DNA from 2 places in the Streptomyces yunnanensis genome. Region 2 is predicted to be linked to the other one. Evidence: predicted binding sites of a transcription regulator. Region 2 holds the regulator's gene; the other holds the start of a gene.
What was found. Region 2 encodes HspR, which represses chaperone genes until heat shock. Its sites were predicted from a motif close to TTGAGNNNNNNNNNCTCAA; they were not measured.
Positions count from the first base shown of each region.

Region 1: a site for HspR is predicted at 2,428-2,446, ahead of lon (endopeptidase La). Genes of this name have one in related genera too.

Region 1 covers NZ_CP095749.1:3,431,474-3,439,180, forward strand. Annotated here, with positions in the region: gene lon (endopeptidase La) at 1-2,405, opposite strand, end outside; gene MOV08_RS14805 (pentapeptide repeat-containing protein) at 2,560-3,468, opposite strand; gene MOV08_RS14810 (rhomboid-like protein) at 3,583-4,437, opposite strand; gene MOV08_RS14815 (spermidine synthase family protein) at 4,653-5,414, shown strand; gene MOV08_RS14820 (response regulator transcription factor) at 5,498-6,238, shown strand; gene MOV08_RS14825 (HAMP domain-containing sensor histidine kinase) at 6,235-7,368, shown strand; gene MOV08_RS14830 (multifunctional oxoglutarate decarboxylase/oxoglutarate dehydrogenase thiamine pyrophosphate-binding subunit/dihydrolipoyllysine-residue succinyltransferase subunit) at 7,606-7,707, shown strand, end outside.
Region 2 covers NZ_CP095749.1:5,146,454-5,154,160, forward strand. Annotated here, with positions in the region: gene MOV08_RS22385 ((Fe-S)-binding protein) at 1-1,397, opposite strand, end outside; gene dnaK (molecular chaperone DnaK) at 1,732-3,609, shown strand; gene grpE (nucleotide exchange factor GrpE) at 3,606-4,292, shown strand; gene dnaJ (molecular chaperone DnaJ) at 4,338-5,507, shown strand; gene MOV08_RS22405 (heat shock protein transcriptional repressor HspR) at 5,509-5,964, shown strand; gene MOV08_RS22410 (IS30 family transposase) at 6,047-7,261, shown strand; gene MOV08_RS22415 (hypothetical protein) at 7,363-7,707, opposite strand, start outside.

The DNA.
Region 1 (7,707 bases), 1.7 Mb from region 2:
ACGTCCGCGACCGGGTGCACCGCCAGCGCATCGAGGACCTCGGCCGGGACGTCGTCCAGGTCCGGTTCGTTGCGCTTGGGGATGATCACGGTGGTGATGCCGGCCCGGTGCGCCGCCAGCAGCTTCTGCTTGACGCCGCCGATCGGCAGCACCCGCCCGGTGAGCGAGACCTCACCGGTCATCGCCACGTCCGGACGGACCTGCCGGCCCGACAGCAGCGAGGCCAGCGCGGTGGTCATCGTGATGCCCGCGCTGGGGCCGTCCTTGGGGACGGCGCCGGCCGGGACGTGCAGATGGACCCCGCGCTCCTTCAGGTCGCCCACCGGGAGCTCCAGTTCGGCGCCGTGCGAGCGCAGGAAGGACAGCGCGATGTGCGCCGACTCCTTCATCACGTCGCCCAGCTGGCCGGTCAGCTGGAGCCCGGAGGCGCCGGTCTCCGGGTCGGCCAGCGACGCCTCGACGTAGAGCACGTCGCCGCCGGCGCCGGTGACCGCCAGACCGGTGACCACACCGGGCACCGCGGTCCGCCGCTCAGTCGGGTCCTGGGCCGACTCCGGGGTGTGGTGCGGGCGCCCGAGCAGCGGGCGCAGCTCGTCCACCCCGACGGTGAACGGCAGCTCCTGCTCGCCCAGTTCGTGCCGGGCGGCCACCTTGCGCAGCAGCCGGGCGACCGAGCGCTCCAGGTTCCGCACGCCCGCCTCACGGGTGTACTCGCCGGCCAGCCTGCGCAGCGCGGCGTCGGCGACGGTCACCTCGCCGGGCTCCAGTCCGGCCCGCTCCAACTGGCGCGGCACCAGGTGGTCCCGGGCGATGACGACCTTCTCGTCCTCGGTGTAGCCGTCCAGCCGGACCAGTTCCATCCGGTCCAGCAGCGGCTCGGGGATCGCCTCCAGGACGTTGGCGGTGGCCAGGAACACCACGTCGGAGAGGTCCAGTTCGACCTCCAGGTAGTGGTCCCGGAAGGTGTGGTTCTGCGCGGGGTCCAGCACTTCCAGGAGGGCGGCGGCCGGGTCGCCCCGGTAGTCGGAGCCCACCTTGTCGATCTCGTCGAGGAGGACGACCGGGTTCATCGAGCCGGCCTCCTTGACGGCCCGCACGATCCGGCCGGGGAGCGCCCCGACGTACGTCCGCCGGTGGCCGCGGATCTCCGCCTCGTCCCGGACGCCGCCGAGGGCGACCCGCACGAACTTCCGCCCCATGGCCCGCGCCACGGATTCCCCGAGCGAGGTCTTTCCGACGCCCGGCGGCCCGACCAGCGCCAGCACCGCGCCGCCGCGGCGCCCGCCGACGAGCCCGAGCCCCCGCTCGGCGCGCCGCTTGCGCACGGCCAGGTACTCGGTGATCCGTTCCTTGACGTCCTCCAGGCCCGCGTGGTCGGCGTCCAGGACCTGCCGGGCGCCCGCGATGTCGTAGGCGTCCTCGGTCCGCTCGCTCCAGGGGAGTTCCAGGACGGTGTCGAGCCAGGTCCGGATCCAGCTGCCCTCCGGGCTCTGGTCGCTGGCCCGCTCCAGCTTGTCGACCTCCTTCAGGGCCGCCTCGCGGACCTTCTCCGGCAGGTCGGCGGCCTCCACGCGGGCGCGGTAGTCGTCGGACTCCTCGCCCGAGTCCTTGGAGTTCTCGCCGTTCAGCTCGCGCAGTTCCTTGCGGACCGCGTCCAGCTGGCGGCGCAGCAGGAACTCCCGCTGCTGCTTGTCGACGCCCTCCTGGACGTCCTTGGCGATGGACTCGGCGACGTCCTGCTCGGCCAGGTGGGAGCGGAGCACCTCGGTGGCGTACTTCAGCCGGGCGACCGGGTCGGTGGTCTCCAGCAGCTGGAGCTTCTGCTCGCCCGTCAGGAACGGCAGGTAGCCGGCGTTGTCGGCGAGCGTGGGGACGTCGTCGATGCCGGCGACCCGGTCCACGACCTGCCAGGCGCCGCGCTTGCGCAGCCAGCTGGTGGCCAGTGCCTTGTATTCCGTGACGAGTTCGGTGACCGCTCCGGGATTGGGGCCTCCCCTGCTCGAACGGAGTTGAGAGCTGGGGGAAGGGTCTTGGACCTTCTCCTCGACGGCGGTCCCCTCCACCCAGAGCGCGGCGCCCGGCCCGGTGGTGCCGGAGCCGATCCGCACCCGGCCCAGCCCCCGGATCAGGGCCCCGGGATCGCCGTCGGACAGCCGTCCGACCTGCTCGATCCGCCCGAGCGTGCCGATCCCCGCGTACGTCCCGTCGATCCGCGGCACCAGCAGCACACGGGGCTTGCTGCCCGATGGCGCGGCGGCCTGGGCGGCCTCCACGGCGGCGCGCACCTCGGCGTCGGACAGGTCCAGGGGCACCACCATGCCGGGCAGGACGACCTCGTCGTCGAGGGGCAGCACGGGCAGGGTGAGCGGTGTGGACTCCGTCGACCGAGCAGACTCAGCAGTCATGATCTCCCCTTCGGCAAGCAAGTTGAGCTTTACCCACTCAATGCCGGGAGCCCTGCCGTTGTTCCCTCGCGCGTGTTCGCTGTGAGCGATCAGGAGGCGGCAACTCGGTTACGGGCCAGGGGCGGTGGGCCCGACCGGGGACAAGCGCGCGCCGCTACCAGTGGGCGGGGCGGCGCAGCCCGCGCGGCAGCCTGGTGGTCGCGTCGCCCCGGGCGGCGTTCACCTGGGCCTGCGTCAGGAAGATGCTGCCGGTGAGGTCGGCGCCGCGCAGATCGGCGTCCCGGAGGTCGGCGCCGATCATGTCAGCGGAGCGCAGGTCGGCGCCCCGAAGGTCGGCGGCGATGAGATAGGCGCCGCGCAGGTTGGCGCCCTTGAGGTCCGCGCCCGTCAAGCGTGCCCCCATCAGGTCCGCGCCGCGCCGGTCCTTCTTCCGGCCCGGGACCTTCGCCCGGACCAGCTCGCTGACCCGCAGCAGCAGGGTGTTGACCTCGCCCCGGTGGGCGGGCACGTCCAGCCCGGCCAGTTCCTCCGCGGTGCCCAGGGTCAGCCGCTCGGTCTTCTCCAGGGCCGCCCGCAGCTCGTCCCGTAGCGCAGCGGGCAGCGCGGCGCCGGCCGCTCCGGTGGAGCCGGTGCTTGCACCGGACGGGGGCAGCGCCACCGCCTCGGTCAGGTACCAGAGCAGTTCGTGCAGCTGGCGCATCACGGCGAACGCGTCGAACATCGGCCGGGCGGTCTCCGGCGCGGTCCGCCAGTCCTGCCCCTGGAAGGTGACCTGGGAGATCTTCTGGCCGGCGCCGAAGCACTCGAAGACCGTGCAGCCGGAGAAGCCGCGCTGCCGCAGGTCCTGGTGGACGCCGCAGCGGAAGTCGGCCTGGAGGTTCGGGCAGGGCCGCCCGGCCTCCTTGTCGAGGGCGAAGTCCGCCGAGCGCGCGAACGGCAGCGCCACACAGCACAGGCCGAAGCAGTTCCCGCAGTCGGAGAGCAGCGGCAACCGGGCGGCGTCCGGGGCGTGTGCCGGGGCGGACGTGCGGTCCTGGGCGGGGCGGCGGTGCTCGTGCGACACGGTTCTTCTCTGCTCCTACGGCCGGCGGGCGCCCTCCCTACCGAGCGCCCGCGAGGAGTCCCATTGTCCGTGACCCGCGGCGGGCCGGGCGGCCCGAGCACCGGGCGCCGGGGATCAGGACGTCCGCGGCAGCCCGGGCGTCCGGAGCGCCGGATGGCCCAGGTCCCCCGGCAGCGGCGGGGGCCCGGCCCGCCGCGCCTGCCAGCAGCGCAGCAGCGGCCAGGCGGCGACGCCCAGGGCGAGCGAGAGCAGATGGCCCCAGTCGGTCATCGGGTCGATGTAGGCGAGCAGGCCGGTCACCGCCTGGTAGCCGCCGGCGGCCAGCAGCGGCCAGCGCGCCCAGGCGGGCAGCAGCCCGGCGAGCGCCCCCAGGCAGGCCATCACGCCGAAGCTGATGCCGTAGTCGAGGCGGTGCAGCGAGCTGTCCGGCAGCCCGCCGGCGGCGACCGAGAAGCCGATCGGCACCTCGGTGGCGAGGGTGGCCAGCGCGTGCCCGCCGAAGAACACCACCGCGCAGCGCACCCCGCCGATCCGCCGCTCCAGGGCGGTCAGCACGAAGAGGAAGGCGATGGCGTACCCCGAGGTCAGCCCGCCGGCGATCCACAGCGCGCTGGCGACCAGCACCAGCAGCGGCGCCTGGGCGAGGTGGACCACGTCGGTGCTGGAGCCCTGGAGCAGTGCGGAGACCACGGAGGGGTTGCCGTGCTCGGCGAAGAGCGAGGTGGCCACGAGCAGCAGCGCGTAACCGAACGTGAAGGGGGTGCCGGTCGGGGTGGGGAGCAGCCGCCAGGGGCGCAGGCCCGTCCAGGGGCGGCGGGCGGCGGGGACCGGGGCGGTGGGGTGCGCGGCCGGCGCGGCCGCGCCGCCGCGCTGCCGGGGCAGCCCGGCGAGGAGGACCGGCGCACCGCTGTCCGGCGCCGGCCCGTCCCCGGCCGGCGCGCCGCCGGCCGTCTCCACCGCACTCGCCATTCCAGGCCCCTTCCGCCGCCCCGCGCACCGTCCGCGCTCCACTGTGCCCGGCCAACCCATGAGTCAGCTGTGCGAGTGATATCCCTCACAGCCCTCAACCCTCGTGCGATGCGCGGCGTTGCGCGTGTCGGCCTCGCGGGATCGCCCCGGAACCGTCCCGGAACCGGGTCCGAAACCGTTGGACCGCCGCGCCGGACTGTGGTCAAGATGGCCGCATGGCTCCCGTTCACCCCTGGCATCCGACCGCCGGCGACGAGCCGGCCGTGCGCACCCTCGACCGCCGCGAGGGCCCCTACGGGGAGGTGGTGCTGCGGCAGCGGGGTCCGGCCGCCGCGGACCCCAACGCCCTTGCGGCGCCCGGGAGGTGCGGCCCGGTCTACGAGATCATCGCCAACGGCTGCTTCCTGATGGACACCTCCGACGGCCGCTCCGAACGGCTGCTGGTGGACGCCGCGCTGGCCGCCCTGCCGCCCGACCGCGAGGACCCCTCGGTACTGATCGGCGGACTGGGCGTGGGCTTCTCGCTGGCCCGGGCCGCGGACGAGCCGCGATGGGGCCGGATCACGGTCGTCGAGCGGGAGACGGCGGTGATCGACTGGCACCGCACGGGCCCGCTGGCGGCGGTCTCCGGGCCGGCGCTGGCCGATCCCCGTACCGAGATCCTGCACACCGACCTGGTGGCGCACCTGTGCGCGGAAGTCGGCCAACTCGCCTACGACGCCCTGTGCTTGGACATCGACAACGGCCCCGACTGGACCGTCACCGAGGACAACGACGGCCTCTACTCCCCCGCCGGCCTGGCCGCCTGCCGGGACCGTCTGACCTCGGGCGGGGTGCTCGCCGTGTGGTCGGCCCAGCCCTCGCCGGCGTTCGAACAGGCGCTGAGAAATGCCGGTTTCGCGGGCGTAAGGACGGAAGAGATGTCGGTTGCCCGAGGCGTCCCGGACGTCGTCCACCTGGCGCTCCGGTCCGCGTAGGGCGCGTAGCCGACTGTCACATCATGCCCTTACGCTGCTGCCCAGCAAGACGCGACCACGCAGGGCACATGCAGGGGCGGGCGATGGACCAGACTCAGACAACCCAGGGCGGCACCACCGCGGCCACGCCGGGCGCCCAGCGCCGGGTCCTGGTCGTGGAGGACGATCCGACGATCGTCGAGGCCATCGCGGCCCGGCTGCGCGCCGAGGGGTTCCAGGTGCAGACGGCCACCGACGGCCCGGCCGCGGTCGACACCGCCGAGGCGTGGCAGCCGGACCTGCTCGTGCTCGACGTGATGCTGCCGGGCTTCGACGGCCTGGAGGTGTGCCGTCGGGTGCAGGCCCAGCGCCCGGTGCCGGTGATGATGCTCACCGCCCGCGACGACGAGACCGACATGCTGGTCGGCCTCGGGGTCGGCGCCGACGACTACATGACCAAGCCGTTCTCCATGCGGGAGCTGGCCGCCCGGGTGCACGTCCTGCTGCGCCGGGTCGAGCGGGCCGCGCTGGCCGCGCACACCCCGCGCAGCGGCATCCTGCGGCTGGGCGAGCTGGAGATCGACCACGCCCAGCGCCGGGTACGGGTGCGCGGCGCCGACGTCCACCTCACCCCCACCGAGTTCGACCTGCTGGTCTGCCTGGCGAACACCCCGCGCGCGGTGCTCTCCCGCGAGCAGCTGCTGGCCGAGGTCTGGGACTGGGCGGACGCCTCGGGCACGCGGACGGTCGACAGCCACATCAAGGCACTGCGCCGCAAGATCGGAGCCGAGCGCATCCGCACCGTCCACGGCGTGGGGTACGCCCTGGAGACCCCGCCGGCATGATCCGTCAGTGGCGGCCACGGGCGCGCGCCCTGTGGGACCGGACCTGGGAGGCGCTGCGCCCCCTGGACCCGTACCGCTCGGTCAAGGCGGCGCTCGGCGCCCTGGTGATCATCTCGGTGATCATCACCACACTCCTGGTCTTCGTGGCGATGCACTCGGCGACCGAGCTGCGGGTGATCACGGTCTTCTCGATCATCGCCTCGCTGCTGATCACCCAGTTCGTGGCGACCGGCCTGACCGCCCCGCTCGGCGAGATGACCGACGTCACCCGGGCGATGGCGCACGGCGACTACACCCGCCGGGTGCGCGCCGACCGCCGCGACGAGTTCGGCGACCTGGCCGACGCCTTCAACCGCATGGCCGCCGACCTGGAGGCGGTGGACACCCACCGCAAGGAATTGGTCGCCAACGTCTCGCACGAGCTGCGCACCCCCATCGCGGCGCTGCGCGCGGTGCTGGAGAACGTCGTCGACGGCGTCTGCGAGCCGGACTCCGACACCATGCGCACGGCGCTGAAGCAGACCGAGCGGCTGGGCCGGCTGGTGGAGCACCTGCTGGACCTGTCCCGGCTGGACAACGGCGTGGTGCCGCTGCACGCCCAACGCTTCGAGGTCTGGCCGTACCTGTCCGGGGTGCTCAAGGAGGCCAACATGAGCCGCGGCGCCTCCACCCTCTCCGGGCTCTCCGGCCTCGCCGGCTCCGGCACCCACACCCGTACCGACGTCCATCTGCACCTCGACGTCTCCCCGCCGGAGCTGACCGCGTACGCCGACGCCGAGCGGCTCCACCAGGTCGTCGCCAACCTCATCGACAACGCGATCAAGCACAGCCCGCGGCACGGCCGGGTCACGGTCCGGGCCCGGCGCGGCGACGGGCCGGCGAGCCTGGTGCTGGAGGTGCAGGACGAGGGCCCCGGTATTCCGGAGTCCGAGCGCTACCGGGTCTTCGAGCGGTTCAACCGCGGCGGCCCCGGCCCCTCGGGCCCGGGCACCGACGGCGGGACGGGGCTGGGCTTGGCGATCGCGCGCTGGGCGGTGGACCTGCACGGCGGACGGATCGGGGTGGCGGAATCATCCCGGGGTTGCCGGATCCGGGTCACTCTTCCGGGGCTGGAGTCATCCCGGGGTTGACGTCGACTGACGTAGGGTCGGTGGCGGGAGCACTCATTCCGGGGTGCATCGGCGATGAGCGCTACCCGCACGCGGGCAAACCACGTGTGTTTCCCGCCAAGTCAGGCCCTGAAACCCTTCGGTGAATGTGACGTGCGCGACGAGTGGCCCTCCCGGACTGCACCAAAGGTCACAAGAGGCGTAGCCTTTATTCCCGCTGTCCACCACCTTAGGAAGCGGAAGAGGGCGGTTGCCGCCGTGTCGCTACAGTCCCCCAACAGTGCGAGTGTCTCGACCGAACAGGGAGCGCAGGGGAAGAATCCTGCCGCCGCGTTCGGGCCCAACGAGTGGCTCGTCGAC
Region 2 (7,707 bases):
ACGACCGGGATCTCGAAGTCGACCTCCTTGGTCCAGGCCAGACGCTGCTTCTTGGCCAGGCCCCAGGGGTTGCCCTTCTTCTCCAGGTTCTTGAGCATCGTGCCCGCCTCGGACGGGAACGAGGACTCGATCATGACCTGGTAGCGGCGCATGTCGACGATGTGGTCGACGTGCTCGATGTCCACCGGGCACTGCTCGACGCAGGCGCCGCAGGTCGTGCAGGACCACAGCACGTCCGGGTCGATGACGCCGTTCGCTTCGAGGGTGCCGATCAGCGGGCGCTCGGCCTCGGCCAGAGCAGCGGCCGGGACGTCCTTGAGCTGTTCCTCGGTCGCCTTCTCGTTGCCCTCCGCATCCTTGCCGCCGCCGGCCAGGAGGTAGGGCGCCTTGGCGTGCGCGTGGTCGCGCAGCGACATGATCAGCAGCTTCGGGGACAGCGGCTTGCCGGTGTTCCACGCGGGGCACTGCGACTGGCAGCGGCCGCACTCGGTGCAGGTGGCGAAGTCCAGCAGGCCCTTCCAGGAGAAGTGCTCGATCTGGGAGACGCCGAACTGGTCGTCCTCGCCCGGGTCCTCGAAGTCGATCGGCTTGCCCGCCGACGTCATCGGCTGGAGGGCGCCGAGCGCCGTGCCGCCGTCCGCCTCGCGCTTGAACCAGATGTTGGGGAACGCCAGGAACCGGTGCCAGGCCACGCCCATGTCGGTCTTCAGCGCGACCGTGATCATCCAGATGAACGAGGTCGCGATCTTCACGCCGGCGAAGAGGTAGGTGAGGTTCTGCAGCGTGCCGACGCTCAGCCCCTTCAGCCACGCCACGACCGGGTACGAGATGAAGAAGGACGCCTCGTAGCCGTCGACGTGGTGCTGGGCGCCCTCCAGGGCGTGCAGCATGAAGATGCAGATGCCGACGATGAGGATGACGGCCTCGACGAAGTACGCCTGGCCGAAGTTGGAGCCGGCGAAGCGGGACTTGCGGCCCGGCTTGTTCGGCTTGCTCAGCTGCCGGATGACGATCAGGGCCAGGATGCCGAGCGTGGTCATGGTGCCGACGAACTCGACGAAGACGTTGTACGGCGTCCAGTCCCCGATGATCGGCAGGATCCAGTCGGCCTTGAAGAGCTGGCCGATGGCGTTGACGATCGTCAGCAGCAGCGAGAAGAAGCCGACCGCCACGAACCAGTGCGCCACGCCGACGACGCCCCAGCGGTTCATCCGGGTGTGGCCGAGGAACTCCTTGACCACCGTGCCGGTCCGCCGCACGGGCTCGTCGGTCCGGGTTCCGGCGGGTACCGGCTGGCCTAGCCGCATGTGGCGGTAGATCTGCAGGATGGCACGGCCGAACAGCGCGACGCCGACCGCGATTAGGACCAGCGACACGATGATCGCGGCGAGTTGCATTGGGGGCTCCTCGAACCTGCGAGAGCGGGCGAAATCTTGACGGCTCCGCGTGATCGGAACGGCCGGGCCGTGGAGATCCGAGCGGAACTACTAAGCGGTAACTTTTTGGGTCTGCGGCTGAGGTTACCGAGTATTCGGGGCCCCTTGAAGCCGCCCGGCCGGTGATCTGTGTCGCGCGGGCAACCGTCGGGCCGGTCCCGACGTCCTCCGGAATGACCTGGTGACGATAAGGGTGACATAAAAGTTGAGCGCCTCCGACTCAGGTCTGTTGACAGCTTCGGCTCGGTGCTGCACCCTTGAGCCTGTTCCACTCAAGTCAGCTGGAGGAATCGAAATGGCACGTGCGGTCGGCATCGACCTGGGCACGACGAACTCCGTCGTCAGTGTTCTCGAAGGCGGTGAGCCCACCGTCATCACCAACGCCGAGGGCGCCAGGACCACGCCGTCCGTCGTCGCCTTCGCCAAGAACGGCGAGGTGCTGGTCGGCGAGGTCGCCAAGCGCCAGGCGGTGACCAACGTCGACAGGACGATCCGTTCGGTCAAGCGCCACATGGGCACTGACTGGAAGATCAACCTCGACGGCAAGGACTTCAACCCGCAGCAGATCTCCGCGTTCATCCTGCAGAAGCTGAAGCGGGACGCGGAGTCCTACCTCGGCGAGAAGGTCACCGACGCGGTCATCACCGTCCCGGCGTACTTCAACGACTCCGAGCGCCAGGCCACCAAGGAGGCCGGTGAGATCGCGGGTCTCAACGTCCTGCGCATCGTCAACGAGCCCACCGCGGCCGCCCTGGCCTACGGCCTGGAGAAGGAAGACCAGACCATTCTCGTCTTCGACCTCGGCGGTGGCACCTTCGACGTGTCGCTGCTGGAGATCGGTGACGGCGTCGTCGAGGTGAAGGCCACCAACGGTGACAACCACCTCGGTGGTGACGACTGGGACCAGCGCGTCGTCGACTTCCTGGTCAAGCAGTTCGCGGGCGGCCACGGCGTGGACCTCTCCAAGGACAAGATGGCGCTCCAGCGCCTGCGCGAGGCCGCGGAGAAGGCGAAGATCGAGCTGTCGTCGTCCAGTGAGACGACGATCAACCTGCCCTACATCACCGCGTCCGCCGAGGGCCCGCTGCACCTGGACGAGAAGCTCACCCGCTCGCAGTTCCAGCAGCTGACCGCGGACCTGCTCGACCGCTGCAAGACCCCGTTCCACAACGTCATCAAGGACGCCGGCATCTCGCTGTCCGAGATCGACCACGTGGTCCTGGTCGGCGGTTCGACCCGTATGCCCGCCGTCGCCGAGCTCGTCAAGGAGCTGACCGGCGGCAAGGAGGCCAACAAGGGCGTCAACCCGGACGAGGTCGTCGCCATGGGCGCCAGCCTCCAGGCCGGTGTCCTCAAGGGCGAGGTCAAGGACGTCCTCCTGCTGGACGTCACCCCGCTGTCCCTCGGTATCGAGACCAAGGGCGGCATCATGACCAAGCTGATCGAGCGCAACACCACGATCCCGACCAAGCGCTCGGAGATCTTCACCACGGCCGAGGACAACCAGCCGTCCGTGCAGATCCAGGTCTACCAGGGCGAGCGCGAGATCGCGGCGTACAACAAGAAGCTCGGGATGTTCGAGCTGACCGGTCTGCCGCCGGCCCCGCGCGGTGTCCCGCAGATCGAGGTCTCCTTCGACATCGACGCCAACGGCATCATGCACGTGACCGCCAAGGACCTGGGCACGGGCAAGGAGCAGAAGATGACCGTCACCGGCGGCTCCTCGCTGCCGAAGGACGAGGTCGACCGGATGCGTGAGGAGGCCGAGCGGTACGCGGAGGAGGACCACAAGCGCCGCGAGGCCGCCGAGACCCGCAACCAGGGCGAGCAGCTGGTCTACCAGACCGAGAAGTTCCTCAAGGACAACGAGGACAAGGTGCCCGCCGAGGTCAAGACCGAGGTCGAGACCGCCGTCGGCGAGCTGAAGGAGAAGCTCAAGGGCGAGGCCGCCGAGGGCGACAACACGGCCGAGATCCGCACCGCGTCGGAGAAGGTCGCGGCCGTCTCGCAGAAGCTGGGTCAGGCCATGTACGCCGACGCCCAGGCCGCCCAGGGTGCGGCCGGCGCCGCGGGTGCCGCCGGTGGCCAGCAGGCCAAGGCCGAGGACGACGTCGTGGACGCCGAGATCGTCGACGACGAGAAGCCCAAGGACGCCAAGGGTGGTGCGGCGTGACGGAGGAGACCCCGGGCTTCGAGGAGAAGCCCGACGTCCCTTCCGATGCCGCTTCCGAAGACGCGGCGCAGGCCGAGTCCGCCGACAAGGCGGGCTCGGCCCCGGCCGGGGACGTCCAGGACGTCGCGCTCCAGGCCCAGCTGGACCAGGTGCGCACCGCGCTCAACGAGCGCACCACCGACCTTCAGCGGCTCCAGGCGGAGTACCAGAACTACCGCCGCCGGGTGGAGCGCGACCGTGTGACGGTCAAGGAGATCGCGGTCGCCAACCTGCTCTCCGAGCTGCTGCCGGTGCTCGACGACATCGGTCGGGCCCGGGACCACGGCGAACTGCTCGGCGGCTTCAAGTCGGTGGGCGAGTCGCTGGAGACCGTGGTCGCCAAGCTCGGTCTGCAGCAGTTCGGCAAGGAGGGCGAGCCCTTCGACCCGACGATCCACGAAGCGCTGATGCACTCGTACGCGCCCGACGTCACGGAGACGACATGCGTCGCCATCCTGCAGCCCGGGTATCGCATCGGTGAGCGCACGATCCGCCCCGCGCGGGTCGCGGTCGCCGAGCCGCAGCCGGGCGCACAGGGCGCCAAGTCCGCCTCCGACGAGGAGGCCAAGGGCGCCAAGGGCGGTAAGGGAGCCAAGGGTGCCAAGGCTGCGGACAAGGAGAGCGGTGGCCCGGACAAGGGCTGACGTACGGGCAGAGTCGAGAACCGCGCGGAAGGAGGGACGTCGGGGATGAGCACCAAGGACTTCGTCGAGAAGGACTACTACAAGGTCCTCGGCGTCCCCAAGGACGCCACCGAAGCGGAGATCAAGAAGGCGTACCGCAAGCTCGCCCGCGAGTTCCACCCGGACGCCAACAAGGGCGACGCCAAGGCCGAGGAGCGCTTCAAGGAGATCTCCGAGGCCAACGACGTGCTCGGCGACGCCAAGCGCCGCAAGGAGTACGACGAGGCCCGGGCGCTGTTCGGCAACGGCGGCTTCCGGCCGGGTCCCGGCGGAGGCGGGAACTTCAACTTCGACCTCGGCGACCTCTTCGGAGGCGCCGGGGGCTCGGGGGGTTCCGGCGGCTTCGGCGGCGGGCTCGGGGACGTCTTCGGCGGCCTGTTCAACCGCGGTGGTTCCGGCACCCGTACGCAGCCGCGCCGCGGCCAGGACATCGAGTCCGAGGTGACGCTCAGCTTCACCGAGGCGGTCGACGGGGCCACGGTCCCGCTGCGGATGTCCAGCCAGGCGCCCTGCAAGGCGTGCTCCGGCACCGGCGACAAAAACGGTACGCCTCGGGTCTGCCCGACCTGTGTCGGCACCGGACAGGTCAGCCGGGGCGCGGGCGGTGGCTTCTCGCTCACCGACCCGTGCGCCGACTGCAAGGGCCGCGGCCTGATCGCCCAGGACGCCTGCGAGGTCTGCAAGGGCAGCGGGCGGGCCTCCAGCGCCCGCACGATGCAGGTCCGCATCCCCGCGGGCGTCTCGGACGGGCAGCGCATCCGGCTGCGCGGCAAGGGCGCACCGGGCGAGCACGGCGGCCCGGCCGGCGATCTGTACGTGGTCGTCCACGTGGGCGCCCACCCGGTCTTCGGCCGCAAGGGCGACAACCTCACCGTCACGGTGCCGGTCACCTTCCCGGAGGCCGCGCTCGGTGGCGAGGTCAAGGTGCCGACGCTGGGCGGCCCGCCGGTCACGCTGAAACTGCCGGCCGGCACTCCCAACGGACGCACGATGCGGGCCCGCGGCAAGGGCGCGACCCGCAAGGACGGCACCCGAGGTGATCTGCTGGTCACCATAGAGGTGGCCGTTCCCAAGGACCTCGGGGACAAGGCGAAGGAAGCGCTGGAGTCCTATCGCGAGGCGACCGCGGGCCCGGACCCGCGGGCGGAGCTGTTCCAGGCCGCGAAGGGAGAATGAGATGGACAGCCGGGGCGGGCAGCGTCGTAACCCCTATGAACTGACCGACGAATCGCCGGTGTACGTCATCTCCGTCGCGGCCCAACTCTCCGGCCTGCATCCACAGACCCTGCGGCAGTACGACCGCCTGGGCCTGGTCTCGCCCGACCGCACGGCCGGGCGGGGCCGCCGCTACTCCGCCCGCGACATCGAACTGCTGCGCACCGTCCAGCAGTTGTCGCAGGAGGAGGGCATCAACCTCGCCGGCATCAAGCGCATCATCGAGCTGGAGCACCAGGTCGCGGCCCTCCAGCAGCGGGTCGCCGAACTCCAGGGCGCCCTGGAGGGCGCGGCCAGCGCGATGCGGCAGCGGGAGGCCGCGGTGCACGCCTCCTACCGCCGCGACCTGGTGCCGTATCAGGACGTGCAGCAGACCAGTGCGCTGGTGGTCTGGCGGCCCAAGCGGTCGTCGGAGTGAGGCCGTGGTCCACGCGACGAAGGGCCGGGGTGGGCACCTTGAGTTCTAGTAGTCGTTGCAACACCCCAGCTCAGGGGATGCAATGGACTTCAAGATCCGAAGGGACCGGACGGCTCAGGGCCCTGTGAAGCTGGGCCGGGAGCGCGCGGAATACTCCCGGCTCGTGCAGCAGGGCTACAGCAACAAGGAAGCCTGCCGACTCGTCGGGATCGATGCCCGGACCGGCAGGAAGTGGCGCAACGGTCGTAGCGCCGACCGCAGACAGAAGGCGGCACCACCGATCAACGCGGTGGTGCCGCCTTCCGGGCCTTCCCGATATCTGCGTGAGGCCGATCGGATCCACATAGCCGACCGGCTCCGGGAGAAGGCGACAGTCCGGGCGATTGCCGCCGAGCTCGGCCGCAGCCCGTCCACCATCAGCCGGGAGATCCGCCGCAACCGGCACCCCGACAGCGGCCAGTACCGCCCGCACGCCGCCCAGGCCCGTGCCGACGCCCGCAGGCCGCGACCCAAGCCGGGCAAGATCGGCCAGAACCCCGAGCTGCGGGACTTCATCCAGGACCGCCTGACCCTACGGTGGAGCCCGGAGCAGATCTGCCAGGCTCTGCGGGCACAGTTCGCCAACCGGCCGGAGATGCACGTGGTCCACGAGACGGTCTACCAGGCCCTCTATGTCCAGGGACGTGGAGAGCTCCGCCGCGAGCTCGCCCGAGCCCTGCGCTCAGGCCGCGCCCGCCGCAAACCCCACCGTCAGGTCGCCTCCCGCCAGCCACGGTTCACCACACCGATGGTCATGATCAGCGAACGGCCCGCGGAAGCATCCGACCGTGCCGGCCCCGGCCACTGGGAAGGCGACCTCATCATCGGCAAGGACGGCAAGTCGGCCATCGGCACTCTGGTCGAACGCGCCACCCGCTACGTCATGCTCCTGCACCTGCCCGGCGACCACGGCGCCGAGCGCGTCCGCGACGCGCTGGTCACCACGGCCCAGACCCTGCCCTCCCACCTTCGACGGTCCCTGACCTGGGACCAGGGAAGTGAGATGGCCGCACACGGCTCGTTCACCATCGCCACCGGCATCCCGGTCTACTTCTGCGACCCGGCCAGCCCCTGGCAACGCGGCTCTAACGAAAACACCAACGGCCTGCTGCGGCAGTACTTCCCCAAGGGCACCGACCTGTCCGTCCACACCCCGCAGCACCTGGCCGCCGTCGCCACCGAACTCAACGGCCGCCCACGCAAAACGCTCGGCTGGGAAACCCCAGCCGAGCGCCTGCATAAACTGCTCGCGGCCTAGACAACCGACCACGTGTTGCAACGACCGCTAGAAACCGCCCACACCACCCCGGCCCTTCGTGTGTGTCCGGCGTCCCCGCGCTCCGCGTCGTCCGCCTGCGGTCAGCAGCCGTTGTACCCGGCCGTCGGCATCGACAGCCGCCGGTGCACCTGCGACTTCATCGCCAGGGTGTAGACCGGCTCGTCCAGGTCGGCGGTCTCCAGCCGGACCCCCGCTGCCGCGCACCGCGCGGTGAACTCGTCGGCGCCGTCGATCGCGTACTCCAGCGCCCGCCGGTTGGGCGTGACGAACACGTCGACCAGGCCCTCTTCCACGTCGTGCCACAGTGCGCTGTGGTCGGCGCGCAGCTGGTGCAGGCTGAGCTGGCAGGTCAGACGGTAGTCACGGGCTGCCGCCCACTGTTTGCACATGGCGTGCTGGCTGCGGTCATCGACCAGGAACGGATC